Regions from separate parts of the Vibrio sp. 1249-1 genome, predicted to be linked through region 2. Evidence: predicted binding sites of a transcription regulator. Region 2 holds the regulator's gene; the other holds the start of a gene.

Region 1 (8,036 bases), on a different contig from region 2:
GATAAATCATGGCTTGAAGCAATTTAGATCGCATCTTTTGGCGGTTTTCGACGTAGTCTGCCAAACGCTCTAATACGGTATCGAGGTGACCTGATTTTTCGCCCGCCGCAACCATGGAGCGGTACAGTTCATCAAACACATGTGGGTAATCGGCAAAACTGTCGGCAAGCGGATAACCCTCTGTTACTTTCGAGCGAACCGCAGCCAACATAGAACGAATCCTCGGCTTTTCAGCCTGCTCAGAGACCGCACGCAAACACTCTTCCAAAGGCATACCTGATTGGACTAGCGTAGACAATTGCCGTGTGATGAGTGCCAGCTCAGATGTTGAGACGCCGCGCTTAAAGCTGACTGAACCTGAAGACTTAGCCGATTTAGCTTTCGTCTCAACCACTTCAATCGGGATCATCCCTTGCTCTTTGAGTCGCTGGCGCACTTGTCGGGCGTTGTCCCCTTCTATCGTGCCTTTTTTATGCTTGCCTTTTGCATCTAGCGCTTTGTACTCAAATGCCGCCATTAGGTTTCCTTCGTCACTCGCATCACTTCTTCAAGTGACGTAATGCCACGACGCACTTTGCTTAAACCATCACTGCGAATACTTGGCGTATGGGCGCGAACGGCTCTCTCAATTTCTTGTTCACCAGACTCTCGATGAATCAACTCTTGCACTTGCTCATCAACCATAATGAGCTCGTGGATACCTGTTCGACCTCGGTAGCCTTTTTGGTTACACGCTTCACAGCCTTTTGCTCGGTGCAGTTCTAACGGTTCATGCGCTTCCATACCAAACAGTTTTTTCTGTTCCGCATCGGCTTCATACGGCTCTTTACAGCTTGGACAAAGCGTTCGAACTAAGCGCTGCGCTAGCACCCCTAATAACGAAGAAGAAATAAGGAATGGCTCAATACCCATATCACGTAGACGCGTAATCGCACCCACTGCGGTGTTGGTGTGGAGAGTAGACATTACCAAGTGACCCGTTAAGGACGCTTGCACTGCAATTTGTGCGGTTTCTAAGTCACGGATCTCACCGACCATCACCACATCCGGGTCCTGACGCAGAATGGCACGCAAGCCACGCGCAAAAGTCATGTCGACCTTTGGGTTCACCTGAGTTTGACCGATGCCATCAATATCAAATTCGATCGGGTCTTCAACCGTTAAAATGTTGCGTTCGTTGCTATTGATCTCTTGCAAGCCAGCGTACAAGGTGGTTGATTTACCAGAACCTGTCGGGCCCGTCACCAAGATGATACCGTGAGGGCGGCCAATCAAGTGACGGAAGTTGTCATGCACTGAAGGTGTCATGCCCAAACTATGTAAATCAAGACGAGTCGCGTTTTTATCCAACAAACGCATTACCACGCGCTCACCATGTGAGGACGGCATCGTAGATACACGCACGTCCACCGCACGACCACCGATACGCAACGAAATACGGCCATCCTGAGGCACACGCTTTTCTGCGATATCTAGTTTAGCCATAACCTTCACACGAGAAACTAGCAAAGGCGCTAGCTTACGACTTGGGGTCAGAACTTCACGCAATACGCCATCGACACGGAAACGAATCGAAAGGGTTTTCTCGAACGTCTCAATATGAATATCCGACGCACCTTCTTTGATCGCTTCGCCCAACATGGCGTTGATCAATTTGATGATTGGCGCATCGTCTTCCGATTCTAATAAGTCTTCATCGTGCGGCAGTTCTTCAGCCAAAGAGAAGAAATCATCGCTATCAGCACCAATATCTTCCATCAACTGACGCGCTTCAGACGAGTCGCGTTGATATGCTTCGGTCAGCTTTTTATCAAAGGCTTCTTTATCGATAGGTTGTGGTACGAAGCTTTTCTTTAATACACGACGGACTTCAACCAGAGCCGCAGGGTTAAGCGGCTCGACATAGTAAAGAATAGGTGGACGCTCAGGATGCTCTGTCTCCAGCACCAGTTTAAAGCGATTGGCAAAACTGAATGGCAGACGACGCATACTTGGCGCTGTGTCTAACATATCAACCATTAGTTGTTTTCCATTTGATCAATAAACGCTTGGATCTCTGTTGGGTGCTGACGCTCCTGGCCAAAGGCTGGCATAACCGGGATCTTCTCGTCAGCCATCAACTTCAAACCTTGATCCGCTTTGTAAAGCTGTTCTGCGCGAATAAAGTTGTATTTACGCTGCGTAATACCGTCGGCCGTCACACCATCGCGAATAATCGTCGGCTTGATGAACACCATCAAGTTACGTTTTTCTGTTTGCGTGCTAGTTGACTTGAACAGATGGCCAAGTACCGGAATGTCACCCAATAGCGGCACTTTAGACTCACTTTCAAGTGCGCGTTCATCGACCAAACCACCAAGAACCAACATCTGACCATCTTGGATCATGACAGAGGTGTTTAACTGTCGTTTAGCAAAGCGAACGTCAACCGCACCGTTTGCGCCTAATACGTTGGAAACTTCTTGTTCAATGTTTAACTGTACAGAGTCACCTTCGTTAATTTGTGGCACTACTTTGAGTTTGATACCGACTTCTTTACGGTCAACCGTTTGGAATGGGTTGTCGTTGTTTGAGCCAGCCGTAGAGCCCGTAATAACCGGAACCTCTTCACCCACAATAAATGATGCTTCGCCATTATCCATTACGGTAATACTCGGAGAAGATAGAATGTTTGAGTTGGAGTCAGAAGCAACAGCACTAATTAGCGCTGTCCAGTCACCCATGACAATACTCATTGCCGCACCATTTACTCCGCTAAGCGCTGACGCTAGCGTAGAGTAGTCACCTGATTCAGTAACATCATATGGCGTTCGTTCGCCATTAGAGTTGGTATAGTATTCAGTGCGGGTTTGATCTTTTGCTTCTTCTAGACCAACCATCACCTGACCAATCGGGGCTCCTGAGTTACCGTACTGAATTACAGCACCCGTTTCTAATGAACCCCACTGAACACCTAGGTTAATACCATCACCTTCAGACATTTCGACAATTAACGCTTCAATAAGAACCTGAGCACGACGAATATCGAGTTGAGAAATGACGTCTTGTAATGCCATCATAATATCTGGTGGCGCTGTTAAAACTAACGAGTTAGTTGCAGCGTGAGCAGCAATGACGACCTCACCACGCGATGCACCTGATGTTTTCTGACCGGCTTGCTTTTCAGCTTGCAGGTTATCGGAAACACCTTTCAATACATCCACCAAGTCTTCAGCTTTCGCATTTTTCAGGTACACAACTCGGTTGTTACCTTTTGTCGCCATTTCAACATCAAGTTGACGAATCAAACGTTTCAAGCGGGCTCTTACTTTTGGATCACCAGAAATTAAAATCGCGTTAGTACGTTCATCGGCCACAATTTTAGGTTCAAGGAACTCTGGCGTGCTTTTCTGATTCGCACTTTTATTCAGTGCTTCGACAATGCGTACCATTTCAGCAGCAGATGCATTACGCAGCTCCACCAATTCAATTTCTTTATCGCCGGCTTGGTCAACACGCTTGATGATCTCTGCTAAGCGATTCACTACTGCCGCACGACCAGTAATCAAGATAATATTCGCTGGATCATAATGAACCACGTTACCGGCACCGGCGTTATCAATCAGCTGACGAAGTAGAGGAGACAACTCACGGACCGACACATTACGCACCGCGACAACTCGAGTGATAACACTATCGCCTTGCGCGCTACCATCACCTAACACAGGGATTGCTGAGGTTTTTGAGTCTTTTGCTTTGATAACCTTAAGTACCCCATTGTCCATCTCTACGACTGCGTAACCGTATACTTCAAGGACATTAAGGAAAAAGCTGTAATATTGCTCTTCGTTAAGTACGTCATAGCTGCGGACATCGATCTTACCGCGTACTGAAGGATCAACAATGATGGTCTTTTCGAGGTTACGACCCACTATGTTGATGAATTCTTGAATATCAGTGCCTTTAAAGCTCGCACTAAATTCGTTTGCCATTGCACCTGGTACGCAGAGTAAACTTCCTGCTAGTAGCCAAGCACTTTTGCTGAACCAATGTTTCACGTATGTCTCCCTGAACTTACGCCGGTTGCCTAAGTCTTACAATTGGATATAGATATCGTACTGTTGGCCGTCTCGCTCAACAGTTAAATTTAATTCTTGCGGATCGCTCATCACTTGCATCAGTTGTACTGAAGAAGACGGATCACTTAAATCGATCCCGTTCAGTTGAACCGCAATATCACCAGGTTGTAGCCCTACATCATTAAATAATGCGGCATCACGACCAGGTGATACTCGATAACCAACAATGTCTCCGTCTTTTTTGACGGGTGAAATGGTGATGTATTTAAAAACGCTTTGTGGATCTTTCGCAATTTCTTCGCGGATTTGCTCTAATTTCTCTCCAACGTCAGACGTCGCTGCTTCTGCTCGCTGAGCTTGCGCCCTAGCTACCTGCGGCGATTCAGATAGCTTCTTATATTCTATACCTTCCATCATTAAGGTCTCGTCTCGACCTTGGTTATCAATGATGACGCGATCCACCAATACCGCTTTTAGCGTCGCACGTGTCCCTTCGATTTCTTCACCCAAACCGTACGTAGCTTGCTTACCTCGGTTAGCAATAACAGCAAGGCTGGTATTGGCATCACTGCTGGCAACCGCACCGACTAGGGTGAGGTTAAGGCGCGTCTTAGGGGCGTCTTTAACAATAGGCTGTTCTACAACTGCCGCTTTTTGCTCAGTGAATTTACCGAATAGGTTGGCATTCTGAAGGGCATTAAAATCTATCGCGTCGCCTTTATTGCTCGCAGTAACGCTACTCGCCGATGGACGCCATTGCGGCACTTCCGACGATTGAGGTATGGCTAACCACACAATTTTGCCAAGTATCCATCCGGTTATCGCAATAAACAGACAGGTAAGCAACAAGCTAAGTTTGGCTTGAATGGTATAATGATTGGACTTGATCTGAGCCAGTAGCGGTCTGCTTGATAATCCTGCACTTAGCTCTAAACGTTTCACTGAATGGATTCCTTTATTCTAACGTCCGTCATTTAAGCTATAACGATAGCTATCGACTTTAAATTGCTAAATTTGCAATAAAATTATTACTCAACAAAGAGCAGTGAACTATATCACAAGTTGTCTTTCATACCTTTTTCTTATGCAGTTTTTGCCAACTCCCTTGAAAAAAATACGCCTTGACTCCATCTGTAGGTGAATAATCCATCACTCATTGCCGTATTCGGGCAGTGATTAGATAGCGTAGTGTTCTATGAGTTCCCTAAATGAAGCCGTTAGGCTAGATAAATGGCTATGGGCCGCAAGATTTTACAAAACCCGCTCCATCGCGCGTAACATGGTCGATGGCGGTAAAGTCCACTATAATGGCCAACGAAGCAAGCCGAGTAAAATCGTTGAAGTGGGCGCTGAAGTCAGACTTCGTCAAGGCAACGAAGAAAAAATCGTGATAATCGAACAAATCTCAGATCAACGCCGAGGCGCTCCCATCGCACAAACCTTATATCGCGAAACCAATGAGAGTATCGCGAAACGTGAGGAACACGCGACTCAACGTAAGCTTAATGCCCACAACCCAAGTCCGGAACGCCGCCCAGATAAAAAGCAGCGCCGAGACATCATTAAGTTCAAACACCAATAAAAGCCGGAATTACCAACGAGGAAAGCACTCCATGGCAAATAATGTTTTAAACCGCTACCTATTCGAAGATCTTTCAGTACGTGGCGAGTTGGTACAATTGGATGAAGCGTACCAACGTGTTATCTCCAGCAAGGAATATCCGGCAGCAATAGAGAAACTGCTGGGTGAGCTACTCGTTTCAACTACTCTTTTAACTGCCACTCTTAAGTTCGAAGGTTCGATCACCATCCAGCTACAAGGCGACGGTCCTGTGTCTCTTGCCGTTATCAACGGTGACCATAACCAACGTGTTCGTGGCGTAGCTCGCTGGGAAGGCGATGTTGCCGATGACGCAAATATTCACGATCTAATGGGTAAGGGCTACCTTGTGATCACCATCGAACCGAAAAACGGCGAGCGTTACCAAGGCGTCGTTGGACTAGAAGGTGACACTTTAGCAGAAGTGCTAGAAGGCTACTTTGCAAACTCAGAGCAGTTAAAAACGCGCCTATGGATCCGCACTGGTGAGCATGAGGGCAAAGCACACGCAGCAGGTATGTTGATTCAAGTGATCCCTGACGGCACTGGCTCTCCAGATGATTTCGAACATCTAGAGCAGCTCACTGATACAGTAAAAGATGAAGAATTGTTTGGTTTAGAAGCGAACGAGTTATTGTATCGACTATATAACCAAGACAAAGTACGTCTGTACGAGCCGCAACCTGTCGAGTTCCATTGTGGCTGTTCTCGTGAGCGTAGCGGTGCAGCAATCATCACCGTTGAGAAAGCTGAAATTTATGACATTTTGGCAGAAGTTGGATCAGTTTCTTTACATTGTGATTACTGTGGCACAACTTATACGTTCGACGAATCTGAAGTCACTGAACTGTATGCACAAGCTTCTACGGACAAGAAAACCCTGCATTAATTTACATAGCTTATCAAGCACGTAATTTACCCTACAAAAGGCCAGCTTAATGCTGGCCTTTTTGTGATCAACCCCTCGTAATAACTAGCCTCAAGCGTAATAAAACAACTGCTTAATTTTAAACAATTAATAATGATTTTGCCCTAGCGCAAAGGATTGCGTGCACGATAGACTATTCCCACCAATATGTGACGGGTTACCTAAAACCTTATTGAAATCATGGGCAAATTTTGAGCTATCTCCCTGTTTTCTCCCCGCCCCGTTGCTAGCATGGTGAGCAGATTAAAATTAAAACATTCTTACAAAATCCCTACAAAATCCTTATAAGGAGCACCTATGACCGTTATGGAACATACTAAGGCTGCAACACTTGATCTAACCAAGCACGGACTGCATAACGTAAAAGAGGTTATTCGCAACCCAAGCTACGAAATATTGTTTGAGGAAGAAACGCGTGAAGACCTAACCGGTTATGAGCGCGGCGTGGTTACTGAACTAGGTGCGGTTGCCGTTGACACTGGCATCTTTACTGGTCGCTCACCAAAAGATAAATACATCGTCAAAGACGCTACGACAGAAGAACATATGTGGTGGACGTCTGATCAAGTGAAAAATGATAACAAGCCAATCACTCCTGAAGTGTGGGACGAGCTAAAAGAACTGGTCACAAACCAGCTTTCTAACAAACGCTTGTTTGTTGTTGACGGTTACTGTGGTGCAAACCCAGATACACGTTTGAGCATTCGTGTTATCACAGAAGTCGCATGGCAAGCGCACTTCGTTAAAAACATGTTTATTCGCCCGACAGAAGAAGAGTTAGCGACATTTGAACCAGACTTCGTAGTAATGAATGGCGCAAAATGCACTAATCCAAAATGGGAAGAGCAAGGCCTGAACTCAGAAAACTTCACCGTATTTAACCTAACTGAGCGCATGCAACTTATCGGTGGTACTTGGTACGGCGGTGAAATGAAGAAAGGTATGTTCGCCATGATGAACTACTTCCTTCCACTAAAAGACATCGCATCAATGCACTGTAGCGCTAACATGGGCAAAGATGGCGATGTAGCGGTATTCTTCGGTCTATCTGGTACGGGTAAAACGACCCTGTCGACTGATCCTAAACGTGCGCTAATTGGTGATGATGAGCACGGCTGGGATGATGACGGTGTCTTCAACTTCGAAGGTGGTTGTTACGCAAAAACCATCAAACTTTCGAAAGAAGCGGAGCCGGACATCTACAACGCAATTCGTCGTGATGCACTGCTAGAAAACGTAACAGTACGTGGCGATGGCTCTATCGACTTTGATGATGGTTCGAAAACAGAAAACACACGTGTTTCTTACCCTATCTACCATATCGATAATATCGTTAAGCCAGTATCAAAAGGCGGTCACGCGAATAAAGTGATCTTCCTATCAGCCGATGCATTTGGCGTACTGCCTCCAGTATCTAAATTGACACCCGAGCAAACTAAGTACCACTTCC
Region 2 (8,036 bases):
GCTGAATTTGGCGTTCAAGTAGACGAAAACCTAAAGGAACCTGCGGATCACTTAGCCGTTGAGCTCGACTTTCTCGGGAACATGATTATCCGCTCAAACGAGCTTGAACAAGAAAAACACATGGAAGAAGCCTTCGTTAAACAAAACGACTTTATCCAGCAACAATTGATGTCTTGGTTACCTCAGTTTTCAGACAAATGTAAAAAATTCGACGAATTTGGATTTTACTCGAGTGTCGCGAAACTATTAGTTGCATTTTGTAAACTAGACAGCGCCTACCTTCTTGGTGAATAATTGCCGCCTATTTTTAGGGAGCCTGCCTATCGGGCTTCCTGTATGCCTGAAAGTGACCAATTGTAAGTAACTTGGGTATAATATTCGTTTGCCTTAACTTAGCGCAAAGACGCTTGGTTATTTAGCAGTCAAAATGTGACTTCAAATACACAAATCTCTTGCTGAAAACATTGCTAGTCAGTCCACATAGGGCTAAAATGTGAGCGCAAACGATTAAATATGATTTATATGTAAACCGCTGAAATATAGCGGTTTTTGTGTTTTCTTAACAGGTTGATGGCAATTTCTCATCAGATAGAAAAAAAGATAAAATTCATCGACCGATGCTGCTACGTACCCTTTTGTCGCACTTGGATCAACCGCTGCCGAGACACTTAGCGCCAATTTTATATTGCTAGGTGTGAAACCATTAGAGCATCAGGTACATCCAATACGACATATTTCAGTAGCTCGATACAGGACACCATTTATGGCCACGATAAAAGACGTTGCTCGCTTAGCCGGCGTTTCCACTACGACAGTTTCGCACGTTATCAATAAAACGCGTTTCGTTGCAGAAGCAACGCAAGAAAAAGTAATGAAAGCCGTTGACGAGCTGAATTACGCGCCAAGTGCCGTTGCACGCAGCCTAAAATGCAACTCAACTCGTACGATTGGCATGTTAGTAACTCAATCAACTAACCTATTTTTCTCAGAAGTGATTGATGGCGTTGAGAGCTACTGTTACCGCCAAGGCTATACTCTGATTTTATGTAACACAGGCGGGATTTACGAAAAACAACGCGATTACATTCGTATGCTGGCTGAAAAGCGCGTTGATGGCATCCTAGTGATGTGTTCTGACTTAACCGAAGAACTAAAAGAGATGCTTGACCGTCATGCGGACATTCCTAAAGTGGTCATGGATTGGGGCCCAGAGAGCTCACAAGCAGACAAGATCATGGATAACTCAGAAGAAGGTGGCTACATTGCAACCAAACATCTGATTGATAATGGTCATACGGATATCGCTTGTCTAAGCGGTCATTTTGAAAAGCTTGCTTGCCAAGAGCGCATTGCAGGTTTCCGTCGCGCAATGAGCGAAGCGAACCTAGCTGTAAATGAAGACTGGATCCTTGAAGGTAACTTTGAATGTGATACGGCCGTATTAGTTGCAGATAAAATTACCGCAATGGACAAGCGCCCGACGGCGGTATTCTGTTTTAACGACACAATGGCTCTAGGCCTAATGAGCCGCTTGCAACAAAACGGGATCAAAATTCCTGAAGATATTTCAGTGATCGGCTACGACAACATCGAGCTTGCGGAATACTTCTCTCCACCGCTAACGACTATCCACCAACCTAAACGTCGTGTTGGTAAAAATGCATTCGAAATTCTACTTGAGCGTATCAAAGATAAAGAACACGAAAAACGAATTTTCGAGATGCAACCTGAGCTTGTAATTCGAAATACTGTGAAAAAAATGAACTAAATTTCACTGTATTTAACCGTGTTAAATAAGCGCTCTACAGGGGCGCTTATTTTTTTGGAAAAATTAAGCATTCTCTAATACTTCACACCACTCTAATAACAATTGACTAACGTTAACTCCCTGTTTTATATAAATGTAATATATATTAAGAACTCCTTTTCAAAGGCCAATTTGCACCTTTCCATATGCAAAATAGAGCATTCAATCTATCATTTTTATTGAACCGAAATCACACTTTTAACGCTAAACCGTGATGTTAATTCAATATAAGAAGTATGCTCATTGTGTCACGCACAGGGCAAACCATTCGAAAGAGTGGGACGCAAAGCCTCCGGCCTGAACCATATTACGATATGGAAGGTAGCGGGGTTACCGATGGCAAGTGTGTAAGCAATGACTTTACTCTGTAATGACATTGTTTTTACGCATGTTTGCTACTCTCTCGGACCTGACTTTTGGTGGCGTAATATTAATTACACCGAGATAACAAAACATGGATAAACCGATACTCAAAGACTCTATGAAGCTATTTGAGGCACTTGGTAATATCAAGTCGCGCTCAATGTTTGGTGGCTTCGGACTATTCGCTGATGAAACAATGTTTGCACTAGTGGTAAACAATCAGCTTCATATCAGAGCAGACCAAAAAACTTCATCTGACTTCGAGAAACAAGGGCTAAAGCCTTACGTTTATAAAAAACGTGGCTTTCCAGTCGTTACAAAGTACTACGCTATTTCCAGCGATTTATGGGAATCAAGCGAACGCTTAATCGAAGTAGCGAATCAATCATTGAAAAAGGCAAAGCTTGAGAAAGAACAGCAAGCAAGTACAAAGCCTAACCGTTTGAAAGATTTGCCTAACTTACGACTGGCTACCGAGCGCATGCTAAAAAAAGCCGGCATCGAATCCGTAGAGAAGCTTGAAGAGGAAGGTGCGCTTAACGCCTATAAAGCGATAAGAGATACGCACTCTGCAACCGTCAACATTGAGTTGCTATGGGCACTAGAAGGTGCTATCAACGGCACTCATTGGAGTGTGGTACCTCAAGCTCGCCGAGATGAGTTGATGAACGGCCTCCAATAAAAGTCGGCCTAAAAACTATCTTGTAAAACCGCAGTCTAATCTGCGGTTTTTTTGTGAAATTTTTTCGGTTTTCCTACTGTCTTATTACATATATCCCAAATTGGAATCAAAATTATGAATAAGAAACTGATTTTAGGTCTCATCCTACTAGCGGCTATCGTCTTTTTAGGTATTAACTTTGGCCAGTATTTAACCTTAGAGAATGCAAAAGCCCAACAAGAAGCACTAACTACATACATCGATCAGAATTTTGTATTCTCGGCTGCGATTTACTTTTTTACCTACATTGCAATTACCGCTTTTTCTATCCCAGGAGCGGCAGTAGTCACCTTACTTGGTGCAGCCTTATTTGGTTTTTGGACAAGCTTGCTACTGGTTTCTTTCGCTAGCACTATGGGGGCAACACTGGCCTTCTTGAGCAGCCGATACTTATTGCGTGACTGGGTACAAAACAAATTCGGAAATAAACTCAACGCAATTAATCAAGGTGTCGAAAAAGACGGAGCTTTTTATCTATTTTCCTTGCGTCTAATCCCTGTATTCCCTTTCTTTCTAATCAACTTAATGATGGGCTTAACGCCGATGTCTGTAGGTAGATTTTATCTCACTAGCCAAATAGGTATGCTGCCAGGCACAGCCGTATATCTGAATGCAGGTACTCAATTAGCAACAATTGAAAGCCTATCGGGCATTGTTTCACCCGCAGTATTAGCGTCTTTTGCGCTATTGGGACTATTTCCAATCATCACTAAATGGGTTATGAATAAAGTAAGGCCGACACCAAGTCAGCAAAACTCGTAATTGGTGAAGTGGGTATTTTGATGAAAATATTTATCGCTAAAAACCCAGCAGAAGCACACATTGTATGTGAGCTGCTTAAAGTGGAACAAATTTACTGTGAAGTTCGTGGAGAAGGTATTTTCGGCTTAAAAGGAGAACTGCCGTTTGGTGATGATACCGATCCTTATGTGTGGCTTTTTGACACTGCACAAAAGATGAAAGCTGAAGAAATAGTAAAAGCATATCGAAAACAATCCGATAGGCATGAGTATCAAGATTGGCAATGCCCAAAATGTCATGAAATAAACGAAGGGCAATTTGGTGCATGTTGGCAATGTGGATATCAACTAGGAGAGCTATAGCGGCTCTCCTATTCAGTGGATGCACTCAGTTTTAAGCACATACAGCTTGCTGTTTAATAAACTCGATGGAGTGTTGATTGAAGTCTTCTGGACGCTCTACATTGCATACATGACCACAATTCGGGATTTCTCGTAGAATGCTGAGCTTATGTGCTGCAACCATTTCTTTGACAGGTTTAATAAACATGTAATCCCTGTCGCCCATTAAGTAAAGAGTCGGAATGGGTAACTCTCGATCTTTAAAATATTTCATTAACGGATTTACATCAGCGGCGAGAATAAACCAACGTTTAAATTCTTTTTGGCAAAGCTTCTTGGCTTCGCGAATAAAAAGGTGGCGAGATTCTCGTTGGCTTCTTTGAGGCATAACAATATAAGCGAACAGTTTGTAGAGCCACATGTACGGTAGGATATGCTTACAAAAATTACCTAATTTCACCAATATCTGAGAGCGAGTGTTAAGCCTTGTGACAGCACCGCCGAGCACCATCGAACGTACGCGCTCTGATGACAATTCAGCAAGGTTTCGAACAATAATAGTACCAAGCGACATACCGACAAAATGAGCGGATTGGATCTTTAAATGGTCCAATACTTTCAAAATATCTTGGGTAACTTCCGTAAAGGTATAACGGCTAGCAATGAGCTCTTTAAGTAACTGATTTGACTTTCCATGACCTCTTAAATCGATCAGCAATAAGTTAAAGTGTTGCTTGTAAGCTTTAATTTGCTTGAACCAGATAGAAGAGCTACCACCAGCACCGTGCACAAATACAACCCACTCATTACTAGTAGGGTGCAAATAGGTTTTATGAAAAAGTAGCGGCTGGGTCATATTGAGTATCAAAAAGATCGTGCTATTGAGTAAAAAGCCATCCTACCACACTCCCCTTACTCAAGATAATAAAGGCACCTCATTCGGTGCCTTTCGTTACAATTTTAAGTCAAACTAACGCTGAGTGGTAAAGCTGCAAATAAGATTCTGCGGCCTTTTGCCAACAAAAGTCTCGTTGCATCGCGTGCAACTGTACTTTATTCACTTCAGGCTCGTTTTGAGCGTAGAGCAACAGTGCCCTTAGCATCGTTAACAACAATGCCTGCGGTGTCGGTTCGAAAAAAACAAACCCCGTTGCTTCAGATGGGTTTACATCATAATCGCTAACGCTGTCCTTTAAGCCACCAACACCGCGTACTATCGGTAATGTCCCATAAGCCATACTATAGATTTGGTTTAAGCCACATGGTTCAAACTCAGAAGGCATCAAGAAGAAATCAGAACCAGCTTCAACGATATGCGCAAGTTCATTGTCATACGCTTCTACAAAGGCAAATTTGCTAGAAAACTGCGCGGCAACCTCTCGTAACTGAGCGGCAAGAACAGGGTCTCCGGTCCCAACGACAACTAGCTGAACATCGTGCTTTAAAAAATCGGCCAAAGCAGGCAACAAGTAATGAACGCCTTTCTGCTGGGTCAACCGACAAACCATACCGAACATAGCTACATTTTTTTCGGGCAAATTTAGTCGTTGTTGTAATGCTTTTTTACAAGCTTTCTTCCCTTGCGACATACTTTGCTGGTCGGCGCAGTAATTAACCGGCAAGTAGGTATCAGTTTCCGGATTCCAAGCACTGTAATCACAACCATTCAAGATGCCGACTAAGTCCTGCGCGCGTTGCTGAAACTCCCAAGCCATGCCGTGACTGCCAAGCTCTGTTTTTAGTTCCTCTGCGTACGTAGGGCTAACCGCGTTTATCTTATCTGCATTCATTACACCAGCTTTAAGCATCGTAATATGCGTTGCACTCACCGCAGCATCGGGAACGTTTCTACAATGAAACTCTGGCAAACACTGCACGTCTTCATAACTAAATACGCCTTTAAAGACCGCATTGTGAATTGAAATGACGCTTTTAGTATGAGCAAAAAACGGATCATTGCCATACCTGTGCTTGAGCAAAAATGGAACAAGACCTGTGTGCCAATCGTTCGCGTGTATGATATTAGGTTGAAAGGCGAGCTTGGGTAACATATCGAGACATGCTGCACTAAAAAACGCAAAGCGCTCGCCGTTATCAGTATACGCTTGGTTGTTCTCCGCATACATTGATGGTCGATTGAAATACGGCGGACAATCAATCAGGTAAACAGGATTTTGACCTAACATGAGCCGCAAAACTCGATACTCCGTATGCGGCCATGATGTTAATTCTGTTTCTAATACAACTTCTGCGTCTGCGAGTTTATCAATACTGCTGTACGCAGGGATGGTAATTCTTACGTCTTGCTGTAGGTTTTGAAGGGCTTCCGGTAGTGCCTTGGCAACATCTGCCAAGCCACCACTTTTAATGAGGCCTTCAACCTCAGAAGCTACAAACAGAATAGATAAGTTGTTAGTAGCCAACTCGAGCTCCTTTCGGAATAACAACAATGCCCTCCTCAGACACGTGGAAGTGTTTTTTATCTTCTTGAAGATTCACACCAATCTGAGTACCAGGAGCAATATCGGCATCCTTGTCGACAATCACACGACGTAAAACACATCCTTCGCCAATTTTTACGTCACCAAGAAGTATACATTCGCTGATATCGCAAGCAGAAGCAATATTACTGCGAAAACCAAGCACCGACTTTTCGATTCTTGAGCCTCTAACATAGCTGCCATTACACACTAAACTATCGATTATCTGCACACGACCATTATCAGAGTCGGTAAATGTCGCAGGTGGCAATGGTGGGTAGTAGGTATGCAATGGCCATTTACGGTTGTACAGCGAAAATGGTGCATCTTTTTCTAGCAGATCCATATGCGCTTGCCAGTACGCATCAATAGTTCCGACATCACGCCAGTACACCTCTTCTTTTTCGCCACTGATTTTGTTGGTACTGAAGTCATACACGAACACATCACCTCTAGGGAACATCTTTGGAATGATGTCCTTTCCAAAATCATGTGATGAAGCTTCATTATCCGCATCTTCGACCAACTCTGAGAACAGTACCTGAGCTTCAAAAACATAGTTACCCATTGAAACTAAAGCGTAATCAGGGTCACCAGGAATCGACTTCGGATTTGCTGGTTTTTCTTCAAAGCCAATCATACGGCCTTCGCTATCCACTTCGATAACCCCAAATTGCGACGCCTCTTTTAGTGGCATGCGCAATGCAGATACCGTCAGAGAAGCCTGTTTTTCTGAGTGGAAGTTCAGCATTTGTTTGATATCCATCTTATAGATATGGTCAGAGCCAAAAATACAAACTTGCTCTGGTTCCTCTAACTCCATAAAACGCAGGTTTTGATAGATCGCGTCCGCCGTCCCTTCGTACCAACGTTTACCAGTACGCATTTGAGCGGGAATAGGATCGATAAAGCGGTCTGTAATGCCGTTGATGTTCCACCCCTTTTTTAAGTGATGGAATAAAGATTGAGATTTAAATTGGGTTAGGACGTAAATGCGCATCAGATCCGCATTAACAAAATTGTTTAGAGCAAAATCGATCAATCGATAACTACCACCAAACGGTACCGAAGGTTTACTGCGAGATTCCGTTAAAGGTCTCAAACGAGAGCCTTCACCGCCAGCAAGAATCATTCCCAAAACACCAGCCATTTGTTGTTCTCCATATCGTTATAGCTTGGATTTGGTACTCGCTTGAATGAGTCATACTCGGGGAGTCAAGCGAATACATTTAGCAACCGTCTCTGAGTTTCTGTGAACTCTTACAACACGGATAAAAAAGCTACGGCACTTCCAGTATGCAACGTCCACTCTTTCCTTATTTTTTGACGCAAACAATGCACACAGTTGCACTAATTTTTGTAATAAATTATCTAAGCGGGTTCTAAATTACAATTTTTAATACGCCATTCTGTGTACCATACAGCTCTTGCGTACTCAAGACGATATCTAGATCACACATGGAAAAGCAAACGATTACATTGTGAAAACAATTTACGAACGGATTCACTACACCGCCGATTTTTTAGCCCAATGTATAACAAATATGTGAATGCAAAATGAAAGTTACAACGAATATTTTTTA

What was found. Region 2 encodes PurR, which represses purine synthesis genes. Its sites were predicted from a motif close to TNANGNAAACGTTTNCNTNA; they were not measured.
Region 1: a site for PurR is predicted at 6,692-6,711, ahead of pckA (phosphoenolpyruvate carboxykinase (ATP)). Genes of this name have one in related genera too.

The regions. Positions count from the first base shown of each region.
Region 1 is NZ_JAWOWJ010000008.1:102,336-110,371, reverse strand. It holds gene gspF (type II secretion system inner membrane protein GspF) at 1-517, opposite strand, end outside; gene gspE (type II secretion system ATPase GspE) at 517-2,019, opposite strand; gene gspD (type II secretion system secretin GspD) at 2,019-4,037, opposite strand; gene gspC (type II secretion system protein GspC) at 4,074-5,000, opposite strand; gene hslR (ribosome-associated heat shock protein Hsp15) at 5,254-5,640, shown strand; gene hslO (Hsp33 family molecular chaperone HslO) at 5,672-6,547, shown strand; gene pckA (phosphoenolpyruvate carboxykinase (ATP)) at 6,884-8,036, shown strand, end outside.
Region 2 is NZ_JAWOWJ010000002.1:89,799-97,834, reverse strand. It holds gene torD (molecular chaperone TorD) at 1-294, shown strand, start outside; gene purR (HTH-type transcriptional repressor PurR) at 764-1,768, shown strand; cyclic di-GMP riboswitch class I at 2,056-2,145, shown strand; gene R7Z50_RS03925 (TfoX/Sxy family DNA transformation protein) at 2,262-2,852, shown strand; gene R7Z50_RS03920 (TVP38/TMEM64 family protein) at 2,967-3,653, shown strand; gene R7Z50_RS03915 (DUF2007 domain-containing protein) at 3,674-3,994, shown strand; gene R7Z50_RS03910 (alpha/beta fold hydrolase) at 4,026-4,829, opposite strand; gene glgA (glycogen synthase GlgA) at 4,939-6,396, opposite strand; gene glgC (glucose-1-phosphate adenylyltransferase) at 6,386-7,603, opposite strand.